Linked DNA regions of Pleurocapsa sp. PCC 7327. The main gene of each other region encodes a partner of the protein of the gene in region 2 in a complex. Links are inferred from orthologs where the notes say so. Each region holds a gene or a part of one and is shown on either strand. Other genes may lie near its edges.

Region 1 (3,311 bases), 980 kb from region 2 along the record:
GAGCCATTTTTTTTGTTAAGAAATAATAATTTTTTTTGAGAAATCTACTCTAAATTAAGGTGTTCTAATAATTCATTTAAACGTTGGGGATTCTGAAGATAAAGATATCCAATCAAAGTTTCTAAACTCGTTGCTTGTTGATGGAGTTCGGGCGATAAACGGCGAGGTTTTCCCGTCGCAGCATTACGCCCGCGCCTTAATATTTCCCGTTCCTCGTCAGTGAGATAAGATTCTAGCACGCGCAAACAAGCTGCTTGGCTTTCTGCTCGAACTTGAGCAACCACACGATCGTGGTAATCGGATAACCGTTTTGGAGGCAGCAGATAGCGAGTTCGCACGTACAATTCGTAGACTGCATCCCCAATGTAAGCTAGCGATGCTGGCGACAATTGACCGATTAGATACGCGCGATCGACATCGGTACAGGCAATTTCACAGCCAACATCTGCCCCAGGGACGAACACGAGATTAGCTGGATTCCACTTTGACTGCTGTACGTCCACCCCTATCGTTGACCTCGATTTTTTTCATGACTCTTCAACTTCCTGCCCGCGAGGACATTAGGAGATTGCCGATCGTCGCGACTCCTTCTTTTTCTAGGGTAGCTATTTTGTGACATTAGCGATCGCTGCCTCTACCGAAGGTTGAAGAGAGAGAAAATTTTCGAGACGAACGAGTTTCACCGTCTGGGTAACGCGGGGATTGGTAACGATTTGCAGGCTGCCTCCTCCCGTTTTTGCTTGCTTGACGAGCTGAACGAGAGCGCCCAAACCAGAACTGTCGATGAAGTCGATTTGCGAGAGGACTAAGATAACATTCTTGGGACCTTCATCGATATAAGTGCTGAGGACTTTCCGAAAAGTCGGTTCGGAAAAAGCATCTAACAAACCAGTCAGACGAAAGATTTGGTAGTTGTCCTTGACTTCACGAGTTCCTCTCAAACTGACGGTCAAGTTTAGTTGCTCAGGAATAGCTTCCCTCCTTAGTAATCATAGGGTTAACAGGTCAATGCTATAGTATAGCGCAGTCTGAATTCTCAGTTATCAATTCTAAATTTTGAATTTAGCGGGGACGGCGCGGTAAAAATCGCTAATCAGTCATTAATCCCGCACGACCTCTCTCGATAGAGAGATTACTGCCTGCCGCTCGCGTCTCTACCGATCGCCGCTCCTAGCGCGTTTCTCTTTCATTAATTTTACAAACTGCTCGAATAAATAGTCAGCGTCGTGGGGACCGGGACTGGCTTCTGGATGATACTGCACCGAAAAGAAAGGTAACGATTTATGGCGCAATCCCGCTACCGTGCGATCGTTTAAATTCAAGTGGGTAATTTCTACCTCTGGATTTAAGGTATCAGCACTAACCGCAAACCCATGATTTTGGCTAGTAATTTCTACCTGTTGGCACAAACCCGCCGGTTGATTCAATCCCCGATGTCCAAACTTCAGCTTAAAGGTTTTTGCCCCTAGAGATAACCCCAAAATTTGGTGTCCCATACAAATGCCAAAGGTAGGCATACCTAATTCTAGAAGCGCTCTGGTCGTTTCAATTCCCTCGGCATTTGCTGCCGGATCTCCGGGACCGTTGGAGAGGAAAATGCCATCGGGATGGTATTTGAGGATTGCTTCTACGGTTGTATCGGCGGGAACGACGATGACGCGACAGCCATAACTGGCCAAACGGCGCAGAATATTTCGTTTGATGCCGAAATCTATCGCGACGACCGTCAGGGTTTCTCTGTCTCCATCGCCATTAAGGGGACGAAACTCCCAATAGGGAGCGGTTGGGTTAGTCCATTCGTAGACTTCTCGAGTGGTAACTTCTTTAACCAAATTCAATCCCGCCATACTCGGCGCCGCCTGCACCTGGCGCAATAACGTTTGAGGGTCGAGAATTTCAGAGGAAACGCTGCCATTCATCGCGCCGACAGAGCGAATCTTGCGCGTTATGGCACGGGTATCCACGCCGTAGATCCCAGGGATATCATATTCGACGAGATAGTCTGGTAAGGATTTAGTTGCCCGCCAGTTACTGGGGCGATAGGTGATGTTGCGAGCGATGACGGCTTTGACATGGGGGCGATTGGATTCTTCGTCTTCCGGGTTGACTCCTACGTTACCTAACTCCGGGTAGGTAAAGGTAACGAGTTGACCGCAGTAGCTGGGATCGGTTAACACTTCCTGATAGCCAGTCATTCCGGTGTTAAATACCACTTCTCCGACTGCCGTTCCCGTAGCGCCGAACGACCATCCTCGATAGGAAGTTCCGTCGGCAAGAACTAATAGGGCTGGCTTAGCCTCTGCAATTGGCATAGACATTCAGATTAATTTGCTAATAAGCTATCATTATATTTTTGGGCGGCGAGCGATAGACTAGAATAGATGGCCAATTTAATCTATCGATAAAGTTTGCCCGATTGACAAACTTTTTGCGATCGCAATAATCATAGCAGATCGCAACTAGCTCAAAGAGGCAGAGTCTCAATCCCTAAAAGGGCGAATAAACCGTATGAGTCCCAGAAAATTGACTGACGAGGATAAACAAGAAATTCTTAAGCTTTATCGGCAAACGGAGGAGACTACCTCTACCTTAGCCGATCGCTATGGGGTGAGCAGCTCGACGATCAGTCGCTTCCTCAAAAGTCATTTATCTGAGGCAGAATACGAAGATCTGATCCAGCAAAAACGCTTGGCAAGAACGCCCGGAAAGCCAATCCCTCTCGCTGCTAGCGAAGAAAAAGCAGTCGAACCCGTCAAAACCACTCCTCCGCGCTCAGAGGTTGCGGAAAGCTTCCCCCCTGAAGATAAAGCGGCTCCTTTGCAAGAGTGGACGATTTCGACTCCAAAAGCCGAAGAATTCTTTAACAGTGAAACCGTTGCCCCTGTTGGCGAGGTAGTTGCTTTAGGAGAAATTATTGGAGAAGATTTAGTTGGTCTCGATGAAGATGAAGACGAGTTAGAAGAGGAAGACTACGAAGATTGGGAAGAGGAAGAAGTAGAGACAGCTTATACCCCATCCATTTCGCCTAAAGTTAAGATTCAAGTGTTACCTTTATCAGCAGCTGCGTTCCCAAAAACTTGTTATTTGGTGATCGATCGCGCTGCTGAGTTAATTACTCGACCCTTAAAAGATTTTGCCGACCTCGGTAAAATTCCAGCTGAAGAATTTCAGCAAAAAACGCTTCCCGTTTTTGATAATCATCGAGTGGCAAGACGTTTTTCTAATCGCTCTCAACGAGTTATTAAAGTTCCCGACGGTCACATGCTTCATAAAACTAGCGCCTATCTGCAAGCAAAAGGAATTACCCGTCT
Region 2 (4,170 bases):
CTTTCAGGCTAGGCGATAGCAATAATGTCTACTACAACGACGGTCAAAATAATACTCTGGGTCAGGCAGATTATGCTCTGATTCAAGATTTTAGCCAAGCTGAGGGTGATATCATTCAACTTAAGGGTAGTGCGAGTAATTATGCCTTGGGATCTGCTCCGCAAGGATTGCCCGCAGGTACGGCAATTTACCTAAAAACGACGGGTCAAGACGAACTGATTGCCGTGGTACAAAATACCAGCAACCTTTCTCTTGAAAGTAATTCCTTCAATTACGTTTAGCCGATAAGTTAATAGGCGTATAATGCCTACAGCGATCGGGAATTTCTCTTCTGTTGTCACTCCGACGGAAGAGAAATTCCCGATATTAGATCGATAAAACCATAAGATGCGGGAAGATGGGCAACGCTTATCCCACAGATTGACCGTTCCCAGCGATATAATCCTGCAACGCCTTTACGTCTAAAGGTTCGGACTGTAAAGAACGAATAGCTGCTACAGTTGCCTTGGCACCAGCGAGAGTAGTGATAATTGGCAACTTATAATCCAATGCCGTGCGACGAATTAGGCGCGCATCGGTGTGGGATTCTTCTCCATTGGGAGTATTAATGATGAATTGAATCCAATTGTTTTTGATCCAGTCAATTACGTGGGGACGACCTTCGTGGAGTTTGAGGACTAATTCCACATTATCGATTCCATTTTCTAGCAAGACTTTGCGCGTTCCCGCTGTCGCGACTACTCTAAATCCTAAATCGATGAGGTTCTTAACGACAGGAACCGATGCTACTTTATCGCGATCGCTCATCGAAACAAATACCGTTCCTGTTGTAGCGAGACGAACGCCCGCGGCAATTTCTGCCTTGGCAAATGCCCTGCCAAAATCGCTGTCAATGCCCATTACTTCGCCCGTAGACCGCATTTCTGGACCGAGTAGAGTATCCGTCCCCGGAAACTTCTCGAAGGGCAATACAGCCTCTTTAACAGCGATATGGTGAGGAATATACTCAGAGGTAACGCCTAGCGATTCTAGGGTTTTCCCAGACATGACGAGAGAAGCAAACTTGGCTAAAGGAATCCCCGTCGCCTTGGAAACGTAAGGAACGGTACGAGAGGCGCGAGGGTTGGCTTCTAGAATATAGACTCGTTCCCCTTGTACGGCATACTGAATATTAATCAACCCTACCACTTTGAGCGCCTGGGCGAGTTTGACTGTCCACTGACGAATGGTATCGATCGCGCTATTGGCTAAAGAGGTAAAAGGAATCGAACAGGCAGAGTCGCCAGAATGAACCCCCGCTTCTTCGATGTGTTCCATAATGCCGCCGATGATGACTTTCCCCGTAGAATCGCATAGCGCATCGACATCGACTTCGATCGCATTTTCAAGGAACTTATCGATCAAAATGGGGCGGTCGGGTTCTACCTGAACTGCATAGGTCATGTATCGTTGCAGATCGTCGTCAGAATAGACGATTTCCATTGCCCGTCCGCCTAAGACATAGGAAGGACGTACTACCACCGGATAGCCAATTCGTCCGGCGATTGAGAGGGATTCTTGGTAGCTGCGGGCGATTCCGTTAGGCGGTTGGCTAATATTTAATTGGCGCAAAATTTGCTCGAATCGTTCCCTATCTTCAGCGATATCGATCGAATCCGGTGACGTTCCCCAGATTTTGGGCACGAAATCAGCCCCATTGGCTTCTCTTTCATCTAGGTATTCCTGCAAGGGAACGGCTAATTTGAGGGGCGTTTGACCGCCGAATTGAACGATAATGCCTTCGGGACGTTCTGCTTCGATGATATTGAGGACATCTTCTTTGGTGAGGGGTTCAAAGTAAAGGCGATCGCTCGTATCGTAATCGGTAGAAACAGTTTCTGGGTTAGAGTTGACCATGATCGTCTCGAACCCTGCATTTCTCAGAGAAAAGGAAGCGTGACAGCAGCAGTAGTCAAACTCGATTCCCTGTCCGATGCGGTTTGGTCCTCCGCCGAGAATCATGACTTTGCGCTTCTCAGAGGATCTGACTTCCGATTCTTCGGGTTCGTAGCTAGAGTAATAATAAGGCGTGAAGGCTTCAAATTCTGCCGCGCAAGTATCGACGAGTTTGTAGACTGGGATAACGCCTAAATGCTTGCGATAACCTCTCACTTGGTCTTCTGAGGTTTTCGTCGCAAAGGCGATTTGGCGATCGCTAAATCCTTGCTGTTTGATAAACTGCATTTGTTCTTTGGTAATTTCGTGCAGGGGAGTCCGCTTGAGAAACTTCTCGGTTTCTACAAGTTCCTGCATTTTGTCCAAAAACCAAGGATCGATCGCGGTAAGTTCGTAAAGTTCTTCCACCGTCATTCCCAAATGGAAGGCGTGATGGATGGTAAAGATTCTCTCTGGATTGGGCGTTCTCAGATTTGCCCGAATTTGGGAGAGAGAAGGGAGGGTTTCCTGTCTGTCGCAACCGAAGCCAAAACGACCAATTTCTAGCGATCGCAAGGCTTTTTGAAAAGATTCTTGGAAGGTGCGTCCGATTGCCATTGCCTCGCCTACCGACTTCATCTGAGTCGTCAGGATAGCTTGTGCGCCTGGGAATTTTTCAAAGGCGAAACGGGGGATTTTGGTGACGACGTAATCAATGGTCGGTTCAAAGGAAGCTGGGGTTTTCTTGGTAATATCGTTGGGAATTTCATCGAGAGTATAGCCCACTGCTAACTTCGCTGCAAATTTAGCGATCGGGAATCCCGTCGCTTTCGATGCTAGGGCAGAGGATCGAGACACGCGGGGATTCATTTCGATGACGATGACCTCGCCGTTGACGGGATTGACGGCGAATTGAATGTTCGATCCGCCCGTTTCTACGCCAATCTCCCGAATAATCGCTTTAGAATAATCCCGCAGGCGCTGATATTCTTTATCCGTCAGAGTTTGGGCGGGGGCGACGGTAATCGAATCTCCCGTATGTACGCCCATCGGATCGATATTTTCAATCGAACAGATAATGACGACATTATCTGCCAAGTCGCGCATGACTTCTAGTTCGTATTCTTTCCAACCTAGAAGGGATTTCTCGACTAAAATTTGCGAGACGGGAGACGCATCGATTCCGTATTGCGCCATCTGTTCGTATTCTTCCTGGTTGTAGGCGATGCCGCCGCCAGTACCGCCGAGAGTAAAAGCAGGACGAATAATTAAAGGATAGGAACCGATTTCTTGCGCGATCGCTTTTGCTTCCTCAATATTGTTAGCGATTCCTGACGGACAGACGGGAACGCCGATGCGCTGCATGGCTTTTTTAAACAGTTCCCTATCTTCTGCCTTTTCGATCGCGTCCAGCTTTGCCCCGATTAACTCAAGGTTATACTTTTCCAGTACGCCACTTTTTGCCAATGCCACGGCTATGTTTAATGCCGTTTGTCCCCCCATCGTCGGCAGTAAAGCATCTGGTTTTTCTTTGGCAATGACCTTTTCAACGATTTCTGGCGTTAGCGGTTCTACATACGTTCGATCTGCCGTTTCCGGGTCGGTCATAATTGTAGCGGGATTGGAGTTGACCAACACGACTTCATAGCCTTCTTCTCGAAGCGCTTTACAAGCTTGTGTGCCAGAATAGTCAAATTCGCAGGCTTGTCCGATAACAATCGGACCCGAACCTAGAAGCAGGATTTTACGTATATCGTCGCGGCGTGGCATAGGATGTGTCTCGTTGAGTGAGAGAAATTAAACCCAGATCATTGTATAGGTTCTTGGTACGACTAATGCCGAAAGCTTTATGTAGGTTTAATGACTCGATCTCTAAAATAGCGCTCAAAACTGCGATCGCCTCTGAAAATTTTATCGAGAAGGCTGTTCTACTTTTGGCTTGGTTTTTGCTTTTCGCTTCAATTCTTTCTCAATATTTGACATTTCATTGTCTATTTCTTCTAATTTTTGTTCGCCCAATGCAATTAGATCGTCAATTTTTTTTAAAATTTCTAGTGGCTCTTGTTGGAAATCTGGTCGCTTCACTTTAATTTCTTCAAACCTGTAATTATGCCAGAAAAAATGCTTTTAGTTTCTAAAATTAGCTCTAATTCGCGATCTAATTTTCCTGCTACCTCTTTAAATTCTTCATAAGTTGCCACGTCTATGACATTAATCTCATTAACAATTATCTGAAGTCTACTTCTTTGAATATTG

Evidence for each region. Proteins that work in one complex are often made in the same cells at the same time.
Region 1: the proteins of carB (region 2) and carA are in contact, whole or in part, in a solved structure (PDB 1KEE), measured with the Escherichia coli proteins. The link is inferred for Pleurocapsa sp. PCC 7327 from one-to-one orthologs.

The regions. Positions count from the first base shown.
Region 1 is NC_019689.1:3,163,518-3,166,828, reverse strand. The notes cover bases 234-3,218. They hold carA (glutamine-hydrolyzing carbamoyl-phosphate synthase small subunit), read right to left. Parts: upstream 2,313-3,218; coding sequence 1,155-2,312; downstream 234-1,154. Other genes in these bases: PLE7327_RS14175 (helix-turn-helix domain-containing protein), read left to right, coding at 2,509-3,218; PLE7327_RS14185 (STAS domain-containing protein), read right to left, coding at 606-953; PLE7327_RS14190 (ribonuclease III domain-containing protein), read right to left, coding at 234-431. Outside these bases: 23S rRNA (guanosine(2251)-2'-O)-methyltransferase RlmB, read right to left, coding at 1-7; more of PLE7327_RS14190, read right to left, coding at 45-233; more of PLE7327_RS14175, read left to right, coding at 3,219-3,311. UniProt on the Escherichia coli protein: Small subunit of the glutamine-dependent carbamoyl phosphate synthetase (CPSase).
Region 2 is NC_019689.1:4,142,250-4,146,419, reverse strand. Bases 209-4,052 are described here. They hold carB (carbamoyl-phosphate synthase large subunit), read right to left. Parts: upstream 3,685-4,052; coding sequence 409-3,684; downstream 209-408. Other genes in these bases: PLE7327_RS18725 (hypothetical protein), read right to left, coding at 3,996-4,052; PLE7327_RS24965 (hypothetical protein), read right to left, coding at 3,826-3,999; PLE7327_RS18735 (CAP domain-containing protein), read left to right, coding at 209-281. In the rest of the region: more of PLE7327_RS18735, read left to right, coding at 1-208; more of PLE7327_RS18725, read right to left, coding at 4,053-4,170. UniProt on the Escherichia coli protein: Large subunit of the glutamine-dependent carbamoyl phosphate synthetase (CPSase).